4 regions of the Bacillus carboniphilus genome follow, and region 1 is predicted to be linked to each of the others. Evidence: predicted binding sites of a transcription regulator. Region 1 holds the regulator's gene; each other region holds the start of a gene.

Region 1 (6,417 bases):
TGGATGAGATAGTGAGCAATTTTATTTCTTCTTTATTTTAATCGACAAAAAAGCCGCTTTATAATTAGCGGCTTTTTTCTTTTTCTTCCTCGTCAGCTTGCTTTTTTAACGTTCGCCTGTAAGTAAATCGAGAGATCACAATACTGAATTCATATAGTAATAACAAAGGCACTGTCACTAAAAGATGAGACATTAACTCAGGTGGTGTAATTAAAGTTGCCACCACTAAGAGCACAAAGTAAGCATATTTACGTGACACCGTTAAAAATTGCGGAGTAATAATTCCTAATCTCGTTAAAAACATAATCACAACAGGTAACTGAAATAAAATTCCAAAAGGCAAGGTCAACTGCCATAAAAAAGTGAAATATTCGTTTAAGCCTATCGTTTGTTGAACATCTAAATTGTTTGAAATATTGATCATAAAATCAATGATAAACGGAAACAAAATAAAATAAGAAAAGGAAATACCTGACAAAAATAACAAAATGGCAATTGGAATATAGCCTAACGTCACTCGTTGTTCCTTCTTATATAAACCTGGGCTAATAAAGGCCCATAATTGATATAAAATAACTGGAAAAATAATAACAAACGCAATGATGATGGCAAATTGTAAATACACAAACAATGGATCGGTCAGTCTAAATGCATTCAGCGTTAATTGTTTTGCTTCATCCGTTTGTTGTAAATAAAGAATCATCGGTTTTGCTAAAAAAAAGCCACCTATAAAAGCAATTAAAAAGAAAACGACTACTATAACTAGCCGTCTTCTTAGTTCTTCAATATGCTCAAGGACCGACATCTCTCGTTCGTTCATATGAGCTCCATCCTATCTTTCTATTTTGTTTCTTTATTTGTATTTGTTTCGCTGTCATCGTCAGCCAAGCCTTTTGTTGCATTTTTGAACTCTCTCAACGTATTACCAGCCGCTTTTCCTAGCTCCGGTAATTTTTTCGGTCCAAAAATTAATAATGCAATTAATCCAATAACTAGAATACTCCCCATACCTGGACCCATCATTTCTGCCCCCTTTTTTTCAAAATATTTGTAATAATGTCTTATGATGCTTGAATCTTTCCTATTCTATAGGATAATGTTTCATAAAATAAACCAATGACTGTAATTCAACCGCCAAATCAATATGATGAACACGAATGTGTTCCGGTACAGTCAACCTTGCTGGCGTAAAGTTAAGTATCCCTTTAATTCCTTTTGAAATTAAACGATCTGTAATAGATTGAGCCACTTGAGATGGAACAGTTAAAATCGCAGCGGTTACATCTTCCGGTAAACTTTCTTCTAATTCATCTAAATTAAAAATAGGAACATCCCCAACAACTTTACCCACTTTATCTTTATCTATGTCATAGGCAAGTGTAATTTGAGTGTTGTTATTTTTTATAAAGTTATAATGCAAGAAAGCTGTACCTAAGTTTCCAACACCAATTAAGGTTACTTTTGTTAGTTCATCTTGATCAAGCGTTTTTCTAAAGAAAGATAACAAATAGTTAACATTGTATCCATAACCTTTTTTCCCTAAAGCACCAAAATATGAGAAATCTCGTCTTATCGTCGCAGAATCTACCTTTACTGCTTCACTAAGCTCTTTAGAAGATACTCGTTGCTTACCTGAAGCATGGATATTTTTCAAAAATCGATAATAAAGTGGAAGGCGCTTTGCTGTTGCTTGTGGTATTTTGGATTGATCAATATACACTTTTTTCCCCCACATTCATATCTAGGAGGAAAAACTTCCGAACAACCACCTAACTGCTTCCTCCTATTTACTTTTATCACTGTTATTTTATCATACATAATTCACTTTTTTGTACTATCTTAAACAAAAACTATATACCTTGACTATACACTATTTTAAGTAAGTTGTCTTGGTTGTTAATTGTTACAACTTTTTGTCCGTTTATTGCGTTTAGTAAGCTATTATAGTGGTTAAAGAAAATGTATAGATCCGTTAAACGGTTGCCTCTCGTGCAAATAATAAGCTACACTTGGAGTAATACTACTTGAGGTGAAATAGATGATACTACTACAAGTAAACGATCTAGCCAAATCATTTGGAGCAGACGTTATCTTATCCAATATAAAATTAGAAGTAAAAAGTGGCGATCGCGTAGCCATTGTCGGCCGAAACGGGGCAGGAAAATCAACCTTACTCAAAATTATCGCTAGTAAACTCAGCTATGATTCTGGTGAAATTATTAAACCAAAAGAGGTTTCAATTGGTTACTTAGAACAAAATAGTGGCCTTTCTTCTTCCCTTACAATATGGGATGAGATGGAGTTGATTTTTTCTTATTTAAAAGAGACAGAGCAACAAATGCGTGATTTAGAAATGCAAATGGCAGAAGTTGACCCAAGCTCGCAACAGTTTCAATCGATTTTAAAAAAATACGACCAACTACAACATGAATTTAGCGATCAAGGTGGTTACCAATATGAAGCGGATATTCGTTCAGTCCTGCATGGATTAGGTTTCGGAAGCTTTGACTATGAAACGTCCATTTCTACATTAAGTGGGGGTCAAAAAACGAGACTAGCTTTAGCAAAATTATTATTAATTAAGCCTGATTTATTAATTTTAGACGAACCGACCAACCATCTTGATATTGAAACGCTCACGTGGCTTGAGCAATACTTACAAACGTATCACGGTGCCCTTTTGATCGTCTCTCATGATCGCTACTTTTTAGATAAAGTCGTCAACCTTGTTTATGAGCTTTCTAGAACAAGATCGAAAAAATACCATGGCAATTATAGTGACTATCTTGACCAAAAAGCGGCAGATTATGAAAAAGATTTAAAACTATATGAAAAACAACAGGATGAAGTTGCTTCCTTAAAAGAATTTATTCAGAAAAATTTAGCTAGAGCGTCAACAACAAAAAGAGCTCAGAGTAGGCGGAAGCAGTTAGAGAAAATGGAACTATTAGATCGACCTCAAGGGGATGAAAAATCTGCTCATTTTTCTTTCACCATCGATCGCCCTAGTGGAAATGATGTTCTTAAAGGAGAAAAACTTGCTTTTGCTTATGAGGACCTACCTATTTTTGAAAATGTTTCGTTCCATGTGTCAAGAGGAGATAGCATTGCTCTTGTGGGACCAAACGGTGTTGGTAAATCCACATTATTAAAGACCATTATAAAAAAATTATCACTCCAAACAGGCGAGCTTGAATACGGAAAAAATGTTTCCATTGGCTACTATGATCAGGAACAAGCAAACTTAACATCTAACAAAAGGGTTTTAAATGAGCTCTGGGATGAGTTCCCTCTCACTTCTGAAAAAGATGTCCGCACCATTTTAGGGAACTTCTTATTTACAGGTGATGATGTTCTTAAATCGGTTTCTACCTTAAGTGGTGGTGAAAAAGCCCGCTTAGCTCTTTCTAAACTGATGATGCAGAAAGCGAACTTTCTAATTTTAGACGAACCGACCAACCACCTAGATTTAGATAGTAAAGAAGTATTAGAGAATGCACTTATTGATTATCCTGGTACGATTTTATTTGTTTCCCATGACCGTTATTTTATTAACCGAATCGGTTCTAAAGTTTTTGAACTTAGTCAAAATAGCTTAACTGAATATTTAGGAGACTATGATTATTTCTTAACAAAAAAGGCCGAACAGATGGAACTAAAAGAGTTAGAAAACAACAAAGCTAAAATCAATACAACAGATAAAGACAAGTCTAACCGCTCGTTTGAAGAGGAAAAAGAACTCAAAAAACAAGCGAGACAAAGAAAAAGAAGAATCGAAGAGATTGAGCAAACAATGGAGAAAATCGAGCAAAATATTAATTCGATTGAAACGAAACTACACGATCCTAACAATGCTCAAGATCATGAACTCTTACAACAACTCACGGAAGAAAACAATGATTTAAATAGCCAATTATTGAACCTTCTAGAAGAATGGGAAACCCTCGTAGAAGAATAGAAAGAATTTGAAAAGCTGTACCTCACCTAAAGAGATACAGCTTTTTTCATTTTATATATTTTTGGCTAATTCCACTACTTTTAAAGGTTCAACACGAACAGTATAATCAGAATGAACCTCTGCATACACGATCTTTCCAGACTGATCGACCACAAAGGTTGCGGGTTTAGGAAGCTCCCAGTTATCATTTCCATTATGAGCAGGGACATCTAGCCCAGATTCTTTATACACTTCTACTAAATAGTCAGGCATTTGAAAAACTAAATTAAATTGGTTGGCTACTTCATTCCCTTCATCACTCAAAACAGTAAACGCTAATTCATTCTTTTCTTTTGTAGACAGTGAAGCATCAGGAGTTTGAGGACTAATCGCAACTAATTGAATACCTGCATTATTAATTGATTGGAGTTCTTTTTGATAAGCCCTTAATTCTAAGTTACAATATGGACACCATCCACCACGATAAAAGGTAAGAATCATAGGACCTTTTGAAAGTTCTTCATCAATTGAAACCATTCTTCCTGTCGCGTCAGATAATTGAAAACGGGGAATTCTCTCTCCCTCTTTTAATCCTTTGGCCACCCCAGACTTTTCTAATTCTTCTGTCGCTCTTTTCATCAGTTCCTGCTTCTCTTGAGGAGCATTTTGTTTAAATTTTTCCTTGAAACTCTTTATATCTTCGAGTAAGGTCATGAATTTTAACCTCCCAATTTTTAATAAATCTTATTAAAATGCTAACACCTTCTTGGAAAAATGAGCAAATAATATGTCTTAAAGGACATATGTCCTTTCCAATCATTCCAAGCTATACTTTAATAAAAGGAAATAACCACTTGCTAGAAAGGACGTTAAGTATGAGAGAAGTAAATGACCGTAATCAACTAAATCACTATCTAAATCATTATGAAATTAACCATATATTTAACGAAAAAACATTCCCTCATTTATCCCTTTACACCTTTGAACAAGGTGACTTTATTTGTTCACAAGGTGATCAGGCAGAATATATGTTTATTTTGGTAAAGGGTAAAGTAAAAGTGTACAACACTTCCTTAGAAGGAAAAGCACTTATTCTCTCTTTTAAACAGCCATTAGAGGTCATCGGTGATATTGAATATGTTCAAAAAAAATCCCTACTAAATACAGTAGAAGCGATGTCTCCTGTCCATATGATTGGAATAAAGCATGAGTGGCTTCGAAAATACGCAGATGATTTTACGCCATTTCTACAATTTTTATTAGAGATTGTCACAAGAAAATTTTATATCAAATCACAATCTATGAGCCTGAATATGCTCTATCCAGTCGAAGTACGATTAGCCAGTTACTTATTATCAGTTTCAGTTGACTCCTCTAGTTTACATGGTCAAATAAGTACTTCTTACTTAAAAGACACGGCTAATTTAATCGGTACAAGCTATCGACACTTAAATAGAGTCCTTCTAAATATGACTCAAGAAGGTGTCATTGAACGGTCAAAAGACTCCATCATCATTAAGGATCAGAAAAGGTTAAAAGAACTCGCAAACTATAATATTTATGAATGAAGGAGGAGCTGTAGTGAAGAAATATCAAACGCTTTTATTTGACATAGACCATACGTTACTTGATTTCCACGCATCTGAAAAAGCCGCATTACAACTATTGTTCCAGAGCCAAAATTTTCTCCTAACAAATGAAATTGAAACAGAATATCAAAAAATTAATCGAAAATTATGGCAGTCATTTGAAAGAGGGGAAACGAGCAGAGATGAAGTAGTTAACACACGATTTTCTATATTGTTTGATCAGTTTAACCAAAAGGTTGATGGCGCATATTTTGAACAAATTTATTGTAGTTATTTAGAACAAGGAAATCATTTGATAAACGGTGCCCTAGACACCGTTTCAAGGCTTCATAATAACTATGATTTATATATAGTCACCAATGGTGTTTCAAAAACACAATTCAAGCGACTACATTCCTCAGGACTCCATGAATTTTTTAAAGCGGTTTTTGTTTCTGAGGATACGGGGTATCAAAAACCGATGAAGGAATTCTTTGACTATGTATTTAAACGAATTCCCCATTTCTCAAGCAAACAAACTTTAATTATTGGAGATTCTTTAAGTTCTGATATGAAGGGAGGAAACCTTGTTGGTATAGATACTTGTTGGTTTAATCCACAAAAACAAACAAATCATACTGATATTATCCCAACCTATGAAATACAGAGTCTTGAAGATATTCATTTTATACTAAATGAATAATGGAGTTACCAACTTATGTGGATAACTTTTACTCTTCTTTTTTATCCACAAGTAAAGGGCTTTGTTTTCCTCATAATTTTTAACTTATCCACTTTATCCACAAGATAAGTAGAAATTATCAACATCACTAATAAATTTTTTAAAGCTTATTGTACCAGGTTCTTTTTAGATTACTCACATTTTAATTTTAGGTGTGAGTATTTTTGTGG
Region 2 (6,417 bases), 1.3 Mb from region 1:
TCGGAGCATTCTGGTGAACAAGTTGGGTCTATGTTTAAATCAGGTCTCCTAATTTCCAAACGTGAGATCTAAAAAAATGCACCATCGCAGTATAAGGTATTTTCCAATATTATTTTTAGTAAATTTTGATAACTTTGTTCCATGTTTTTCAATAAATGATATACTAGGGATAAGGTTGTGGGGTAAAGAATGTTAGAGGTGATGGAATGAACCAATATCGGGGAAGAATGATTGCCAGTTCAACCGTTATTGTGGTTGTCTGTTTATGGAATTTTATCTTTTATGTTATTTTAAAAAACCAGCCATATTGGAAGATCGATTTTCTCTTTACACTGGCAATTGTGATTATCGCATGGTGGCTAGGTATGTACTATGACCGATCGAAGCATTATTTGCAGCGAATCAAATTAAGTGAACAACGATTTCGGAAGTTATCCACCGAAATGAACCATGTCTTAACACATATTCAAGATGTCGTTTTTCAAACAGATTCAACAGGTAAAATATCCTATTTAAATCATGCATGGGAAAAACTTACGGGATACACAGTAAACGAAAGTACTCATAGTATAATTTATCATTTTATTCCTTTTGATAATAAGGAAGAAGTACAGAAAAAAATGAAAGAATGTGTAAAAAATAATGTTGAACATACTCGATTTGAAGTAAGCTATAAGAAAAAAGATGGTGGGAAATTTTGGGGTATGATTCATCTTACGTTTTATTATAATGAATATGGTGTATTTGAAGGGACAGTTGGGACGATAACCGATATTACCGAGCGTGTCTATGCAGAAGAAGAACTAATTGAAATGAATGAACATTTAGCCATCCAATCGCAAAAATTAGCTATTGCGGGTCAGTTAGCTGCAGGAATTGCACATGAAGTTAGAAATCCTCTCACATCAATTAATGGTTTTTTACAACTAATATATAGGGAAGGGAGAGAGGATAGACAATATTTTCAAATAATTTTTGATGAAATAAAAAGAATAGAAGTCGTACTTAGTGAATTACTCATGTTAGCAAAGCCTCAAGCAATATACTTTCAAGAAGTCAATGTAGTTGAGGTGGTCCAACAAGTAGTTACCTTTACACAGTCGAATGCGACTCTTCATAATATCAACATTGAATTTATAAACAAAGGAAATGATATTTATATATTATGTGATGAAAATCAACTTAAACAAGTATTTATTAATCTTATTAAAAATAGCATTGAAGCTATGAACAACGGTGGAAACATTTTGGTAACATCATATAGGAAGAATGGACAGGCTGTCATTACAATAGAAGATGAGGGAATGGGGATGACCGATGAACAAATAGAAAAATTAGGAGAACCTTTCTTTACAACAAAAGAAAAAGGTACAGGGCTAGGAATGACGGTATGTTTACGAATTATTAAAGATCACCAGGGGCAACTACATGTAAAAAGTGTTCCAGGAAAAGGTACGAAAATTTCTATTTCTATTCCTGTAACTGACTCGGTTTTAGTCAATCAGGATCGAATTATTGTTACATAATAAGAATGAGGCAGGTGCTTTGAACTTCCACTACAAGTAAAAGAAGCTTTAAGATGAAAGAGTTTTGTTCTAAAGTGAGAAAGCTACGATTTTATGAAAGGTAACCGCATCTTATGCCTGTCGTGGCTGATTGAGGCTATGACACTTTTCAACTTCTAGTTTTCTCCCTACTTTTTATCATGCACTATTAGTAAAAGGGTGTCTCACGTTACTTGAGTCACCCTTTTTTTAAGGTGGATGAACAAAAGAATATTCTTACAAATAGGAGATGACCTTCTCAAAAGAACATAAAGCTTCATTAATATGTTGGGGATCGTGTGTACTCATGACATTTACTCGCAGCATTTGGTGACCTGGCATTACCGCAGGGCTTATGACTGCATTTGTATAAACGCCAGCTTCTAGTAGTCGTTTCCATAGAGTAAAGGTTTTTTGATCGTCTTTCGTATATATGGGAATGATTGGAGTGGAACCATTAGGTACATCATATCCTAGCTGCTGTAAACCTTTGCGGATTTTTTGACCGTTCTCCTGAAGTTTAACAATTCGTTCTGGCTCATTCTCAATAATCGTTAATGCTTGCAAAGTAGCAGCAAGCGCTGAAGCTGGCATACTAGCACTGAACATGAAAGAAGGAGAATGATGTTTTAAATATTCAATGACATGCTTGGCACCAACAACAAATCCACCAATAGAAGCTAGACTTTTACTGAAAGTACCAGTAATAAGATCGATATGATCTTGGACTCCATAAAAGTGTGAAATTCCTTGTCCTTTCTCTCCGATTACTCCAACCCCATGGGCATCATCGACCATGATTGTGGCTTGATAGGTTTTAGCTAAGGATACAATTTCTTTAATAGAAGCAAGATCTCCTCCCATTGAAAAAACACCATCCGTAATAATGAATTTACCTGCTTTCCTAGGTGCTTGTTTTAAAAGTTTTTCAAGGTGCCGCATATCATTATGCTTATACCTAAAAACCTTTTTTGAGTAATAGATTCCTTTTGATATTAAAACACCTTGGACAATTGAATTATGATTATCTTTGTCCATATAGATATAATCTTCTTTTCCAATTAAAGGGACGATTGTTCCTTGATTAGACATAAAACCTGTGGTGAACAACAAACAAGCCTCTTTCTCGAAAAACTGAGCAAGCCGCCATTCTAATTCCTCGTGTAAGAGCAGATGTCCGTTCATTAATCGCGATCCAGAATTTGTCGTCCCATATTGGGAAATAGCATCTTGAGCTGCTTGCTGGACTCGTGGGTCCGTTGAAAGACCTAAATAATTGTTAGACCCCATCATAATAATTTTTTTGTTTCCCATTTTTACAAGTGGACCATTGTTTTCTTCCACACTTAAAAAATACGGGTACACGGCTTTCTTAACTTCTTCTAGCTCATTTGCAAAGGTTATTGTTTTGTCTAATAACATTTTTACCATCCCTTTCTAATTTAGCATCAACTTTAAACGAATCAGAAGAGAGAACTGAACGATCTTTATAAATTGACAAAATGGAATATCATTTTTCTACAAATAATAGGTTTATTTCATTATTCGACATAAAGGTAGGAAACCTTTTTTTTTCACAAAAAATACAAAAAAACATAATATTTGATTATTATGTAAACGTTTTCTTTATGTTGATTTGACATCTTTTCTTTTTGGATGAAAAATGAGGTGATAGAGCATTCTTAATGTTGCATATTAGGATAATTGGTCTAGCATAAAAAGACCGACAGTTTTCAGTTTCCATTTCTTTAATTGTGATAATTGTCACTGAATGTTCATGTTCAATCATTCACAATAAGTTTTTTTGTATTACAATAATATTAAATAAGGGGTTACGTTTGTAGAAGAATCATAAAATGATAATTTTTAAACTAAACAGAATGACAGAAAAGGAGTAGGTATAATGGCAGAATTGGATAGTGTCTTACTCAGTCGAATGCTGACTACGTTAACTTTAGCATTTCATATTATATTTGCGACAATCGGTGTAGGAGTACCCATTATGATCTCAATAGCTGAATTTATTGGGATAAAGAAAAACGATGAACATTATTTATTATTAGCAAGAAGGTGGGCAAGAGGCTTTGTTGTAACGGTTGCTGTTGGGGTTGTGACTGGAACGGTTATAGGTCTTCAGCTTGCTCTCCTTTGGCCAAGCTTCATGGAGCTGGCAGGACAAGTGATTAGCCTTCCATTGTTTATGGAAACTTTTGCGTTCTTTTTTGAAGCAATCTTCTTAGGAATTTATTTATATACATGGGATCGCTTTAAAAAGCCGATTTACCATTGGCTTATTTCTTTACCAGTTGTCATTGGTTCATCTTTATCAGCCTTTTTTATTACAACCGTAAATGCCTTTATGAATACACCCCAAGGTTTTTCAGTGGAAGATGGGATACTAGTTGGAATTGATCCGTTAGCTGCGATGTTTAATCCAGCAACTCCATCAAAAGTATTTCACGTTTTATCTTCGTCATTTATGACGTGTGCGTTTATTCTCGCCGCTATCTCAGCCTTTGTCTTATTAAAAGGAAGAGGAACGGACTACCATAAAAAAGCATTGAAGCTAACGCTTATCTCAGCCTTTATTTTTTCATTTTTCACTGCTTTAGCGGGGGATTTATCTGCGAAGTTTTTAGCGGAATACCAGCCTGAAAAATTAGCAGCGGCTGAGTGGCATTTTGAAACGGAAGAAGGAGCGGATTTAATTTTCTTTGGAACCTTGAATGAAGAGGGGGAAATTGAAAATGAAATTAGGTTTCCAAAATTACTTAGCTTTCTTGCTTTTAATGACTTCGATGCAGAGGTCATCGGATTAGACCAAATTCCAGATGATGAGGAACCTCCACTTATTGTTCATTATTTGTTTGATGTAATGGTGATGATTGGAATGTACGGGTTAGGTATTTCACTATTGGGATTAGTCTTAATGAAATTTAAACCAAAGTTCCTTTATAATAAAGTGGTTTTATGGTTAATTGTAGCAAGTGGCCCGTTAGCCATGATTGGCATTGAAGCAGGATGGTTCTATGCGGAAATTGGAAGACAACCATGGATTTTAAGAGGATTTATGAAAGTGGCAGAAGGAGCAACTACATCTACTCATTTGCCAATTATTTTTGGATTGTTTTTAGTCTTATATTTAATTTTAGGGGTTATTTGTGTAGTGGTGTTAAGGAAAATATTTAGGAATAATCCAGCCGAGGCAGAGTTAGAACGACGTTTTAAATAGAAGTTCATAGGGGGACGATTATCAAAATGTTCCCCGGATTTTTACACGTAGTGAAGATGAAAGGATGAAAGCAAAATGGATATACCTTTGATTGGAATAACGGTTTTATGGATCTTTTTATACGGGTATTTAATCGTGGCTTCCATTGATTTCGGAGCTGGATTTTTTGCCTTTCATGGAAAAATGACAAAGCAAGATCATATTATTAATGACTTAATTAGCCGATATTTATCTCCTGTTTGGGAAGTAACAAATGTGTTCTTTGTCTTTTTCTTTGTGGGAATTGTTGGCTTTTTCCCAAAAACGGCTTATTATTATGGGACCGCTCTTCTCATACCTGGTAGTGTTGCGCTTATTTTGTTAGTGATTCGGGGATCGTTTTATGCCTTTGGTAATTATGGCTCTAAGGATAACCGAGTTTATTTGTTTTTGTATGGAGCAACTGGTTTATTAATTCCTGCTGCATTATCAACGACTTTAACAATTTCAGAAGGAGGTTTTTTAGAGGAAAGGGATGGCACGATTGTTTTTTTAGCTAAAGAGCTATTTACTAGTACTTATTCATGGAGTGTCGTATTTTTGGCGATCGTGTCTGTCTTGTTCATTAGTGCCTCTTTTTTAACGTACTATGCTGATCGAGCAAATGATCAAAACGCATTATCTCTATTAAGAAAATACGCGTTATTATGGGCACCACCGACAATTGTAGCTAGCCTGCTTGTTTTTATTGGTTTAAAGGGGCATAATTTGCGACATTTTAACAATGCAATGGACATTTGGTATATGTTTGGGTTATCTCTCTTCTTTTTCTTAGCAGCCACATGGTTAATTTATAAGGGGAAAAAATATGGAATAGCGTTTATTTTTGTAATGCTACAATTTTTCTTCGCCTTTTTTGGCTACGGTGCTTCTCATTTGCCGTATATATTGGACCCTTACATCACCATTTATTCGGGTGTAACGAATGAGACGATGGGGATCACATTAATTATTGTATTTATTGCTGGTTTATTATTGCTCATTCCTTCGTTAATTCTTCTATTAAGGCTATTCTTATTTGATGCTGATTATGTAAAAGGAAAAAAATAAATCATCCTAGAGTTTAAAGGATAAATCCATTATAATTTGAACAGTAATTAAAAATAGGGAAGCCATTCATTGTGAGGAGAACAAATATGAAAAAAGAGTTTGCAGTAATTGGACTGGGGCGTTTTGGAGGAAGTATTTGTAAAGCCTTAAGCGAAGAAGGGATGGAAGTATTAGCTATTGACAAGGATGAAGATAAGGTTAATGAATTTGCGAATATCGCTTTTCATCCAGTTGTAGGAGATTCTACAGATGAAATGGTGTTAAAAAGTCTTGGCATCAGAAATTTTGACCATGTCATCGTTGCAATCGGAGACAATATACAAGCAAGTATTTTAACCACGTTAATTTTAAAAGAATTAGGCGTGAAAAAGATTACAGTAAAAGCCCAAAATGATTATCATGAAAAGGTATTATCAAAAATTGGAGCGGATCACATTGTTCATCCTGAACGAGATATGGGTAAAAGAATTGCTCATAACATTATTTCTAACAATGTTCTAGATTACTTAGAGCTTTCTGATGAACATAGTATTGTTGAAATTGTTGCTAGTG
Region 3 (6,417 bases), 310 kb from region 1:
TTTGTCTGTAATAACAGAGAACGGTGTTACCTCAGATCCAGTACCAGATGTAGTTGGAATTGCAACAAATTTCGCTTTCTCACCTAGTTTAGGGTACTTATACGTACGTTTACGAATATCTAAGAATTTTTGTTTAATGCCATTGAATTCAGTTGCTGGTTGCTCATAGAATAACCACATTCCTTTGGCGGCATCCATTGCTGATCCTCCACCAAGTGCGATGATGACATCTGGCTTAAAGCTATGCATCATTTCTGTACCTTTCATCACCGTTTCGATAGATGGATCTGGTTCAACATCAGAGAAGATTTCACAATGAACATAATCAGCACGTTTTCTTAAATTATAAAGTAATTTATCAACATATCCTAATTTAACCATTCCTTCATCTGTTACGATCATCGCTTTTGAAATGTTCGGCATTTTAGACAAGTATTGAATAGAATTTTTCTCGAAAAATACTTTTGGTGGAAGTTTAAACCATTGCATATTGACATTCCTTTTCGCCATTTTTTTAATATTAATCAAATGAACCGCTCCAACGTTTGTAGAAACTGAGTTACCACCGTACGTTCCACAGCCAAGCGTTAAAGATGGCATATATGCGTTATAAATATCACCAATGGCCCCTTGAGAAGAAGGTGCGTTTACAATGATACGACCTGCTTTCATTCTGATTCCAAACTCATCTAATACTTTTTGATCTTCAGAATGAATAACAGCAGAGTGTCCTAAGCCTCCAAAGTTAAGCATTTCTTCTGCACGAGTCATTCCTTCTTCTGTGCTACGTACTCGGTAGCAGGCTAATACTGGACTTAATTTCTCACGAGATAGTGGATATTTTGGTCCTACACCCTCTATTTCAGCAACTAAGATCTTTGTATCTTCTGGTACTTTTACTCCAGCCATTTTCGCAATTTCATAAGCTGGTTTACCTACGATATCTGCATTAACTGCACAAGATTGCTCGTTAATGACTAATTTTTCTACTTTTTTACGTTCTTGTTCATTTAAGAAATAGCAGCTATGGTACGTCATTTCATTTTTAACTTCTTCGTACACTTCTTTATCAATAATAACAGCTTGTTCAGAAGCACAGATCATACCATTATCGAATGTTTTAGATAAGATTAAATCGTTTACTGCACGTTTTACAACAGCTGTTTTTTCAATGTAACAAGGTACGTTACCAGGACCTACACCTAATGCAGGTTTCCCAGAACTATAGGCTGATTTCACCATTCCAGCTCCACCAGTCGCTAAAATAAGTGCTACACCATCATGGTTCATTAAGTTTTTCGTTGCTTCTAAAGATGGTTTTTCAATCCATTGCACACAGTTTTCTGGTGCTCCTGCTTTTACAGCTGCATCACGGACAATACGAGCTGCTTCACTACTACATTTTTGAGCAGATGGATGGAAAGCAAAAATAATTGGATTTCTTGTTTTAATAGCTGTGATCGCTTTAAATAGGGTTGTTGATGTTGGGTTTGTTACAGGAGTAACTCCAGCAACCACTCCTACAGGTTCAGCAATTTCTACTACATTGTCATATTCATTATTAGAAATAACACCAACAGTTCGATCATACTTAATATTATGATAAATATATTCTGTAGCGAAAATATTTTTCGTTACTTTATCTTCAAAAACGCCACGTTTTGTTTCTTCAATTGCCATTTTAGCCAAGTGCATATGTTTATCTAAACCAGCTAACGCCATTTGTTTAACAATTTCATTGATAGCTTCTTGATCTAATCCACGAAACTCTTCTAAAGCCTTATTTCCTTTTTCCACTAACTTATCAACCATTAAACGAGCTTCTTTTTGTTTGTCGATTACTTTCTCTTCAACTACCATGGATAAACCCTCCTAATTTGTATGTGAATATTTTCACATACATCTTTAAAAAAATTTAATTAAGGTTATTTTCTTTTCTATGAACTCATTATATAACGCTATTAGCGATTTGTGTATGTCTAATTTGTGAACTATTGAACAAAGTAAAAATGTAAGCGCTTAACACATGATTATATCTGAGATTTTTCTTCACCCTTTCTTAATCATGTTCACTTACTATTAGCAGATCATTTCATGTGTTGTTCATTGAATTTTTTGCATATAAAAAGCACCTCCAAATTAAGGTGCTTTTGCTCTATTTATTCGCAAACAGGATTACGTGGGATCTTTTCAAATGAGATATCGTTAAACATGCGTGCACTTCTTTTTATTATGACTACAAAATTGACAGTCCATATATATGAAGGAATCTTTTCCTCTTCTTTAATCATCATAGCTTCGAATTCATCACCAATTAAATCTTCAAATACTTCTTGTGTATAAGTTTCAGCATCTGTATGGAAATCTTTCCATTCGCATAAAATCATTTCATTCACTCCCTTTTTGGTTCGTACCTAGATTGTATCATAACAGAAAAAGATAAGCTTGTGCAATATCGAACAATGTATGATTTGTACTCTTGGCATAACCTGCACGTGTACTATAATAGCATAAAGTGTATAAGAACGGGCAAGGGCATGTTTTCTTTGTAAAAGGATGATAAACAATTTATATACTTAGTAAATTATTTTAAATTTTATATAAAATCATTGTTTTTTTAAAAAATATGCAATAAAATTAATATAGTCAAAAAGTAAGCGTTTTCAATTATGTTTTTAATTATAAGTGATATCAAAGGGGATTTAGGAGGAATTAATTTGTCAAAGGTGAAAATATTTATTTCAGCTATTTTACTAGTTTCATTACTTCAGATGCCACTATCAACTTACGAAGCTACGACTATTTCTTCAACTCAAGAGGCCATTAACAATCAAGATGGTTCATCTCAAACGGTCGAAGGATATATAGTAGGAAAGCCACTTTCGTCCAGTTCAATCCAAACCTCGTCTTTTTCAGATGATTATTCGATTGCCATTGCTGATGATCAAGATGAGACATCAACAGAAAACATGTTGTACATACAACTAACTTCAGATTACCGCTCTACATTTGGTCTTGATACAAATTCATCAATATTAGCGGATAAAATTTCCGTAACCGGTACATTAACTAGTTATTATGGACATGCTGGTTTAAAATCACCCCAGTCCATTGAATTTTCTTCTGAATCAACAGTAAATTCAGAGATTGAAGAGTACTATCAATCTGCAGAGAATAAAACAGGAGATACATTAAAAAGATCACTCCATGCCATTATTGATGATCACGTAGAACTTAGCTATAATGATGTATGGAATGCATTACGATATACGGATCAAGACCCAGATAATAGTAATAATGTCATATTAATATATACTGGTCGATCACAAAGTAAATATAGGAATGGTAATGGAATAGATGATTGGAACAGAGAACACGTTTGGGCTAAGTCTCATGGTGATTTCGGTACATCTAAAGGAGAAGGTACAGACCTTCATCACATTAGACCTTCTGATATGACTGTCAATAGCTCCAGAGGAAACAAAGATTTTGACAATGGTGGTACTGCTCAAGGCGAAGCTGATGATACCTTTTATGATAGCGATTCTTGGGAACCAAGGGACGAAGTAAAAGGAGACATCGCTCGAATGATTTTCTATATGGCCGTTCGCTACGAAGGGGATTCTGGTGAACTAGATTTAGAGGTTAATGATTTTGTAAGTAATGATTCTAGTCCTTATCATGGGAAACTATCTACTCTTTTAGAATGGCATAACGAAGACCCAGTAGATGATTTTGAAAGAACAAGAAATGACATCATTTACGAGGATTATCAACAAAACCGCAATCCTTTTATTGATCACCCCGAATGGGTTGAAGAAATTTGGAATTGAACATCTACTATTCAAAAAAGAGCCTAATCAATTGATTAGGATCTTTTTTATTAGAGGAAGAAAGTAGATAAATAGGTCCATATTTAGCTTGCGGTTTTAATTCTTGTCTAGCTCCATTGCCCAGCAACTCCGACGCACACGATGTGCTAACGTCAGCTTTAGTCACAGGACGTGACTGTACTTAGTTGACGTTCCTTTTTCCCTGCGTTTCTAAACGGGTGATTGCGATTTTCTTAATCTACATTCATTTTTTGGACTATTTAAAAATCTTATTTCAAATTAGGAATTATTGATGTTTTTCTCCATACTTATTAAAAAGAGGTGGTGTGGATGAGAAATCAGAAAAATGTTCTCGCATTCTCCGACTTTGGGATCGATGATGTGATCACGCTTCTTTATGCTTATTATAGTGAGGAGATCAACCTAGTCGGAATTGTAGCGGACTACGGAAATATCTCATTTGAAGCCGCTATGACAAACGTAAAATTTATTCAAAATCTAACGGGAGTTACAGATGTTCCTATAATTAGTGGCGCTGTTTCTTCATTAACAGGACAAGAACCTCACTACTTTACAAATATTCACGGACCCTTCGGTTTAGGACCGATCATCCCTCAAATTGAAACGAATCACGTAATAGACGAAAACTTTTACTTAATTAATGAAATTATTGAACGCTACAAAAATGATCTCTATATCCTTTCAACTGGACGATTAACTTCTTTAGCAACCGCCTTCGTGTTATACCCTAAAACAATGTCAGAAGTGAAAGAATTTTATGTTATGGGAGGAGCTTTTAACGTCCCTGGAAATGTAACCCCAGTTGCTGAGGCTAATTATTTTGGAGATCCATATGCAGCCAATTTACTCATTCAATTAGCACCTAAACCTGTTTACTTAATTCCACTAGACGTTACAGAATATGCGTTAGTGACAACCCCAATGATTAATCAATTAACTTTATTTTACAAAGGGCAAAATGATTCAGTAGGACAAATTATAAAACCACTATTTGACTATTATAATGACTTTTATAAAAAGAACTATCCTTCAATGAATGGAAGCCCTCTTCACGACACGTTTACCTTATGGGCAATTTCGGATAGTGGTAAAAAAAATATATATTATGAAGAAACACCTACCTTCATTAATACAACTAGAGGTGAAAGCTTTGGACAAAGCTCTGGAGATTTTCGAAAGATAGTCAATAAAGCAAATTGGCCTGTTCATAATATTGCTTTATGGTTTGACTATCGAGCTTTTATAAACGAATTTTTCCTAGTGATGACGACACCGAGGGAATAAGCCTGTTTAGCGACGCCAAAAAAAAGGAACGTCAACTAAATGCAGTCACGTCCTGTGACGCTAGCACTTCGTGTGCGTCGAAGTTGCTGGGCTCTGGAGCTAGACAATCATTTTAGCACCTTCTTATAAAGGACAAAGTTTATACATTCATATCATATAAAAAAAAGCTACCCTTATGAAAGGATAGCGAATAGCTCCCTGTAGGAAGCCTGTTCGAAAAGGAAGTAGAAATTCATTTGCAATGGCATGCTAAAACACTCTTTTACTATACAATTTTTAAAGGAAAGTGGATGTGATTTCCGTCACTTTTCCCCTTGTTGTTTTAAAATTTTTACTGAAGATCGAATACTAGTACAAGCTACTGCTACATATAAATGTTTGTAAATATATATGAAAGGAGACGATAAACTTGAATTATTATCCGAATAACCCAATGATGTCTCCATACCAACCTAATCAACAATCGAACGTGTCCCCAAACCAAATGAATCAACAAGCAAATGTATCACCATATCAATCAAACCAACAAGCTAATGTTTCTCCACAAATGACAAAGAAATCAGAAAGTGAAATTAAACAGTTTTGTCATGATCATCACCATCACTTTGTTATCTTTGTAACGAATGAAGGACAACAAGTTGAAGGGATTATAGATGAATTAGATGATGACTCTTTTAGTCTGCTAGTTCCTTCTGGAGAAGATGAACGATTTTTCGGCGCTCCCTTTTATGGTTACGGTTACCCAAGAAGATTTCGTTACTTTCGTCCATATCGCTTTCCATATAGAGGGTTTGGAGGGTTTATGTATCCTTTTTTTATTTGAATTCTACTTATTAACAAGAACCGATGTAAATCGGTTCTTGTTAATTTTTGTTTATTGTAAATTCCCCTTTTAGAATGGGGATTTACAATACAACAAACAAATATCAACCAAAAATCACTTGATTTTCACTGCAATTCTTTCGTATTTATCTGTGTAAGTAGTTGACATATTTTTAATCCTAGTTTTTTGATTACAAGAGAAGTCTAAAATTTGATTAACACAAACAGTTGTTACACAGTTTAATATTTACTCATCCTGACCTTTTAGAACAAGAAATATCCATTAGGAAAGATGGAGAATGAAAAAACAAACAAACTTTTTTACGAGGATTGTGTTCTTCTTCAAGTTGAATACTTTTGGATGTCCAATTTTCTTAATGTCTCAAAAAACATTTTTTAGTTAGAACTACCACTACATGCAATTGCCGATATTTGTTGACTATCTAAAGTGTATGAA
Region 4 (6,417 bases), 420 kb from region 1:
ATTGTCTAGCTCCAGCGCCCAGCGACGGGTAGCGCTTTCGATGCACAGGAAGTGCTAGCAACAACGTTGCCCACAGGACGTGGGCGTCTTTAGTTGATGTTCCATGTCTCTACGATAAGTCAACGGAGACGCCTCCAGGAGGGAGGTGGATCTACGTTTGCTCGCGCGACGTGGCAGTAGTTAGTAGATCCTCCGCTTTCCGGCTTTTCGTGTTTCCTTTATCTCATGCGGCGATGCCCAGGACGGGCTAGCGTCAACGTTAGTCACAGGACGTGACTGTACTTAGTTGACGTTCCTTTGCACCTGCGTCGCTAGACGGGCGCTTGCGCTTTTCTTAAAAGATAAGAATGTATAAACTTTGTCCTTTATAAGAAGGTGCTAACATTGCTGTCTAGCTCCAGCGCCTAACCACTCGAGGTCATAAGTCACGTAGAACAAAAGATAAAGAACATCTTTCTTTTCTCCGCGCCTTATGCTTGTCGTGGCTGAGCAAGGCGCTTGCGCTTTTCTTAAAAGATAAGAAAGTATATAATTTCGGGTCTACCACAGTCTTAGAAACTGTGGTATTTTGATGTCATGGAGAATAATATATTAAAACAAATTTTCTTTGATAAACATAACCATTGGGATCACTTTCAAAAGAAACATGGAGCTAAAATCCGTCCAATAGTAAGAAAGGAAATAGAGAAATTCAGAGGGTGTGGGAATCCCAAAAATGGATTTAAGCTATTTGTTTGTGAAGGTTGCCATGATGTCAGGAAGGTTCCGTATCGTTGTAAGGGGCGATTTTGTACCACTTGTTCAGTAGGAGAAAGCGAAGAATGGAGTCGACTACTAACAGAAGAGGTCTTACAGGTGAATCATCGTCATGTCATCTTTACAATTGATGAAGGACTGCGTGATGTGTTTTTGCTTCATCGCCATCTGTTAAAAGATTTGATGGACGAGGCGTCGATTAATCATGGATTTTTTCAAAAAGAAAGCGAAAGTGACCCCTGGAATCATATCAGGCTTACATACTTTCGGATCCAGAGTGAATTTCAATCCCCATGTACATATGCTAGTGACGATGGGAGGTCTTACGAAAAAGGGGGAATGGAAACGTACGATTATCTGCCATTTGAAATGTTAAGAAAGCAGTGGCAGACCGTGGTGTTAAAGTTCATACGCAGAGGTGTGTCAGAAAAAGAAAAGAAGAGAATACAACCTCGATTACAACAGGCGTTTCACAATAATGGGAAGGGCTTCTATGTGCATGCGCCAAAACAGGAAGGGAATGTAAAAGAACAACTTCGCTATATTGGCCGTTATATTCGTCGACCTGCGATAGGACTGAATCGGATCGAGGCATATGACGGACAAAAGGTAACCTTTACGTATCATGATAAGACAGACGGAAAAGAAAAGAGAGAAACGATCAGTGTAGAGGAATTTATCTCTAGGCTTATTCGTCATATCCCAGATGAACAGTTTAAGACGATTCGTCATTATGGGATGTATTCAAGGAGATGCAAGGGCTTGAGTAAAAAGTCTTATGTCAATGGCAACAGAAAGCGAAACGCTGGATAGTGAAAGCAAAGAAAACAATGCGCCGTCAGACATGGAGGGAACGAATCGTATCAAGTGGTAAGAGAGACCCTCTTATTTGTGAAAAATGCCAGTGTTACTATGAATACAAGGGAGAAGTCTGTCTTGAAAATGGTAGACTAGAAATCAAGGTGGCCTTGTGTACCACGACAAGAGCCTATTTAGAAAGGGTGATTCATCATTTCACCAGTATCGAAACACCGAAAAAAGGCAAGAAAAAAAAAAAAAAATGGCCCAATCAAAACAGAGCATCAACTTTGTTTGTTTAGTGTGTCATGAAAAAGAAGAGATTCCACAACAAGTGGTAAGAGATTTTGATTTAATGGATGGAGGTGATCCAGCCGTCCCCCCTATGTTCTCCTGTGAAAAATGTGGAGAAGACATGTATCCTGAATACTATAAAGGTATTCATGGGAAGGAATACAGGATTGAGGATATTCTGAGCACCAAAAAGGACCAGGTGTGATTTTTAATCACACCTGGTTTTTCTTAATTGATTGTGATGTCTTCTAATCGCCATTCTCATAATAAGTACCCTTGTGGAATCTACCTTGATGTCAATCTTGTTTGTCCTCATTCTACATACATCATGGATCTTAACGATCTTATTAACAAAAGACATATATAGTATGTAAACGAATAATAACCAAGCAAATCTGAAAGGTTGCTTGGTTATCATGTAATTAATCAGGCTTCTTTGGATTTGTTATTTTTCCTTTTTTACGCAAATAATAGGTGACTGCAACGGTTGTAAACCATACGAGCCCTAAAATAAAAATGAGAATGTTAAAGGTCGTAATGTTCGCATAATCCACTCTTGCGAAAAAGTAATAAACAAAAAATAGCAAAATTAGACCATCAAAAATGTCGAGTTTTTTCATGAACCTTCCACTCTCCTCTCTCATAAAGTAATCTTACCATAACTTTCATTTTTGCTTTTTCTTCTGTTTTATTTGTATACTAACAGCACAACCAATTGATTCGTGGTGATTTCATAGAAACGTCATTTTCATGTTAATCATTTGATGACAATATAGAATATAATAATGTACAACTATGTGAAATATGTCACTAAATATATAGGGAGTTAGCAAACGATGGATGAGTTAAAAGCAATCGCCAAACAATATAGAGGGACGAAATTTCTATTAACAATCATGGCTATTATGACAGGTTTAGTTGTTGTCGGACAAGCGTATTATATTGTCTCTATTGTAGATGCAGTATTTTTAAAAGGGAAAACCATTGTAGATGTTTCCTTGCAATTATGGATTTTATTAGGTTTATTTGTAGCAAGGGCTTTGCTTACCTTCGTTAGTGGAAGAGTGGGTGTCAAAATGGCAACGAAGGTGAAAATAGACCTTAGAGAAAAGCTTGTACACCAGTATGCAAACAGCCCTTTGCAAACCTTTATTCAAGGTCAGTCTGGTGAAAAGGTCGGCGTCATGTTGGATGCTGTCGATGAAGTTGATTCTTACTTTAGTCGTTATATTCCACAAGTCAATCAAACGATGATGGTATCACTAATAGTCGTTGTAGCGGTGTTTTTTGCTCATGTTCCATCAGGGCTTATTATGCTTGTAACAGCACCATTTATTCCTCTATTTATGGCGCTAATTGGAATGAAAACAAAAGAGAAATCTGAAGAACAGGTTAACCAACTTACCGCCTTTTCCGGAAGATTTTTAGATCAATTACAAGGACTTGTTACTTTAAAATTATATGGCCGGTCTCATCAGCATAAACAAAGATTAAAAAAGCAAAGTAATGATTTTCGTGATCAAACGATGGAAGTGTTGAAAACAGCGTTTTTATCTTCGTTAACGCTAGAATTTATCTCGATGTTAAGTATCGGTATTATTGCCCTTGAGCTTGGACTTAGGCTCGTCGTTTTTGATAGTATTTCTTTTTTTACTGCCTTTTTTATTTTGATTCTTGCGCCTGAGTTTTACGTCTCGCTTAAGGATTTAGGAAGTGCTTTTCATACAGGAAGACAAAGTTTAGGTGCTTCAAAAAAGATTATGGAAGAGTTAAATAAATCTGTTCAATCTGTTGCGTGGGGAGAGGAAAAGCTGCCTCAACAAAAAGAACCACCAACAATCGATATACATGAGGCTGAGTTCTCTTATGGTGAAGAGGGCTTTACGTTAAGGAAAATAAATCTTCATTTTTCCCCATATGAAACAGTGGCGATCGTTGGACCAAGTGGTTCAGGGAAGTCGACGCTTCTTCATATGATCGCGGGTCTCATTGAGCCGCATCATGGTAGGCTTGAAGTTGCAGGGAATTCTTTGTATTCCTATAAAGAACAAGATTGGTTTGAACAAATTAGTTATATTTCTCAAGAACCCTTTCTTTTTTCGGGCTCTCTTGCAGAGAATATTGCTATTGGTAGGCCAAACTCATCAAGTGAAGATATTAGAGTAGCAGCTCAACAGTCAGGACTAACGGATCTTATTGAATCATTAGAAGATGGTCTTGATACGCAAATCGGTGAGGGAGGTCAAGCCCTTTCTGGTGGAGAGAAGCAGCGAGTGGCCTTGGCGCGTGCCTTTTTAAAGAAGCCATCGATTATTTTGTTTGATGAACCAACGGTGGGGCTAGACTTACGAACGGAGCGTATCCTTCAAGAGTCAATTAAAGAGCTATCTGAAAAGTCTACCGTTATTACAGTGGCTCACCGCTTGCATACGATTAAAGACGCAGACAAAATTGTCTTCTTAAAAGAAGGGACGTTAATCGCAACGGGAGATCATGATGAGCTTCTTGAGAAGGTCAAGGACTATCAAGAAATGGTGCGAATTCAGCAAGGAGTGATGGAGCAATGAAAGCATTAATGCCTATTGTAAAGCTTCTATTTATCGAAAAAAAAGATATTTGGCTTTCGGTTTTTCTTGGTTTTTTAGCAGGAATCTCTGCAGTTGGGCTTTTCTCAGCGAGTGGTTATATGCTTTCAAAAGCGGCTTTAGAAGTTCCTTTATATGCTTTAATGGTGTTAATTGCTTCGATTAAACTCTTTGGTGTACTAAGGGCCGTTAGTCGTTACGGTGAACGGTTATTTTCTCATCGAGCGACGTTTACGATGTTGAGTAATTTACGGGTGGCCTTTTATGAGAAACTCGAACCGATTGCCCCGCGTATTTTTCAAACGTATCGAAGTGGCGATTTGTTAGCCCGAGTCGTAGGGGATGTCGAAAGCTTACAAAACTTTTTTTTAAGAGTGGTTTATCCTCCTATTTTAGCCATTTTTATTTTTATCGCAACGATCCTATTTACAAGTTTTTATTCGATTTATGTAGCCCTCATTTTACTAGTAGGTTTAATCATGACAAGTTTTATTGCTCCGGGTATTTTAGCCGTTAATCAAACAAAAGTGAGTCAGCATGCTCGCCAGAACCGGGGTTTATTCTCAACAGAGGTGACAGAATGGTTTTATGGTTTCAGAGATTTGAAGATTCACCAGAAAATTGAAGAAAAGCAACAAAAATTAATGGGTCATGCCCATGATTATGTTAAACAGCAAGAAAAACAAGGAATACAGTTAGCCTTTAATCAATCGGTGAATGCGATGATCTCATTTATCGTAACGTGGGTAGTTTTAGCCGTATCTGTTTATTTAGTAAGCACGGACCAGTTAGATGGAATATTTCTTGCGATGATGGTTATGCTCTCGTTAACGGTGTTTGAAAATGCCACACCTATGGCGCTCATTCCGGTTTATTATGAAGAGAGTAAATTTGCCGCAGAAAGGCTAACTTCCATTCCAAATGAAGAACAAAAACCGACTCAAAAGCTCGATACTCAAAATCAAGCTATAGCCATATCAATCAACAATGTGGAGTATCAGTTTCCAGGTCAGAAAAAAAGCATTTTGAAAGGAATCAATCTCGACCTTCTGGCAGGCTCTAAAACAGCGATTGTCGGTCCAAGTGGTTCTGGGAAATCGACGTTGCTACAGCTTTTAATGAAGCTTAGTCTTCCTTCAAGTGGACAGCTTGAGTTTAATGGAATTCCTTCTGAGCAGCTTGAAGAGGCTTCTTTTTGGAAAGAAATTAACGTAGTACTGCAAAAAAACCATTTCTTTTATGGAACGGTTCGTGATAATTTACAAATAGCAAAAGACAACCTATCAGATGAAGAACTTACCGAAGCATTACGTATAGTCAAGCTGGGTCATTTTTCTCTAGACAGTCAGGTGTTAGAAAAGGGTGAAAACTTATCTGGTGGAGAAAAACAACGGTTAGCCATCGCAAGAGCTTTTTTGAAGAAATCCCATACTTGGTTTTTAGACGAACCAACTTCCTCAATAGATGCCATAACCGAAAAGCATATGTACGATCATTTGTTTGAGTATGCGAAAAACGATACGCTTGTATTAGTCAGTCATCGCCTAACCGGACTAGAAAAGATGGATCAAATTGTCGTGATGGAAGAAGGCGGAATTGTTGAGAAGGGTAGTTATGAAGAGCTGATGGAGGCTCAAGGCCATTTTTATCAACTGAAGCAAATTGAGAAAGGTGTTCTGTTTTCATAAAATGAATTTTATACAGGCTGTTGGTCATAATTTATTGATCAAAAGGCCTGATTCTTTTTCATAATGGTTTACCTGTTGGTAGTGCAACTTTGATTACTCTGGAATATATATTATAATTAGTTTAAATATGGTGGATCGTAAGGGGGCGAAAAATAACCATGTTTGAAAAGATAGAAGAAATGAAAATACAGCTAGATGAAAGTAGACCTCTAGAAAAATACACGTTAAAAAGCTTACGAGAGAAAATGTTATTAGAATGGACATATCATTCAAATGCAATTGAAGGCAATACTTTA

The links. The regulator Rex, encoded in region 1, represses fermentation and respiration genes when NADH is low (regulators of the CRP and FNR family bind a similar motif). The targets are predictions, from matches to a motif close to TTGTGAAATATTTCACAA.
Region 2: the regulator Rex is predicted to act here: its motif matches at 3,322-3,339, upstream of LC087_RS03530 (cytochrome ubiquinol oxidase subunit I).
Region 3: the regulator Rex is predicted to act here: its motif matches at 1,882-1,899, upstream of adhE (bifunctional acetaldehyde-CoA/alcohol dehydrogenase).
Region 4: the regulator Rex is predicted to act here: its motif matches at 2,644-2,661, upstream of cydD (thiol reductant ABC exporter subunit CydD).

The regions. Positions count from the first base shown of each region.
Region 1 is NZ_CP129013.1:3,018,969-3,025,385, reverse strand. It holds gene LC087_RS15675 (CPBP family intramembrane glutamic endopeptidase) at 1-41, shown strand, start outside; gene tatC (twin-arginine translocase subunit TatC) at 65-820, opposite strand; gene LC087_RS15665 (twin-arginine translocase TatA/TatE family subunit) at 841-1,020, opposite strand; gene LC087_RS15660 (redox-sensing transcriptional repressor Rex) at 1,082-1,720, opposite strand; gene LC087_RS15655 (ABC-F family ATP-binding cassette domain-containing protein) at 2,039-3,958, shown strand; gene LC087_RS15650 (peroxiredoxin-like family protein) at 4,010-4,651, opposite strand; gene LC087_RS15645 (Crp/Fnr family transcriptional regulator) at 4,813-5,505, shown strand; gene LC087_RS15640 (YjjG family noncanonical pyrimidine nucleotidase) at 5,519-6,208, shown strand.
Region 2 is NZ_CP129013.1:701,893-708,309, forward strand. It holds gene LC087_RS03520 (ATP-binding protein) at 207-1,526, shown strand; gene LC087_RS03525 (aminotransferase class I/II-fold pyridoxal phosphate-dependent enzyme) at 1,782-2,966, opposite strand; gene LC087_RS03530 (cytochrome ubiquinol oxidase subunit I) at 3,448-4,776, shown strand; gene LC087_RS03535 (cytochrome d ubiquinol oxidase subunit II) at 4,852-5,865, shown strand; gene LC087_RS03540 (potassium channel family protein) at 5,952-6,417, shown strand, end outside.
Region 3 is NZ_CP129013.1:3,324,069-3,330,485, reverse strand. It holds gene adhE (bifunctional acetaldehyde-CoA/alcohol dehydrogenase) at 1-1,860, opposite strand, end outside; gene LC087_RS17375 (hypothetical protein) at 2,160-2,387, opposite strand; gene LC087_RS17370 (endonuclease) at 2,772-3,833, shown strand; gene LC087_RS17365 (nucleoside hydrolase) at 4,164-5,138, shown strand; gene LC087_RS17360 (hypothetical protein) at 5,548-5,961, shown strand; gene LC087_RS17355 (DUF4489 domain-containing protein) at 6,357-6,417, opposite strand, start outside.
Region 4 is NZ_CP129013.1:2,596,190-2,602,606, reverse strand. It holds partial or broken gene LC087_RS19920 (IS91 family transposase) at 577-1,866, shown strand; gene LC087_RS13250 (hypothetical protein) at 1,889-2,053, shown strand; gene LC087_RS13245 (hypothetical protein) at 2,271-2,468, opposite strand; gene cydD (thiol reductant ABC exporter subunit CydD) at 2,685-4,415, shown strand; gene cydC (thiol reductant ABC exporter subunit CydC) at 4,412-6,121, shown strand; gene LC087_RS13230 (Fic family protein) at 6,280-6,417, shown strand, end outside.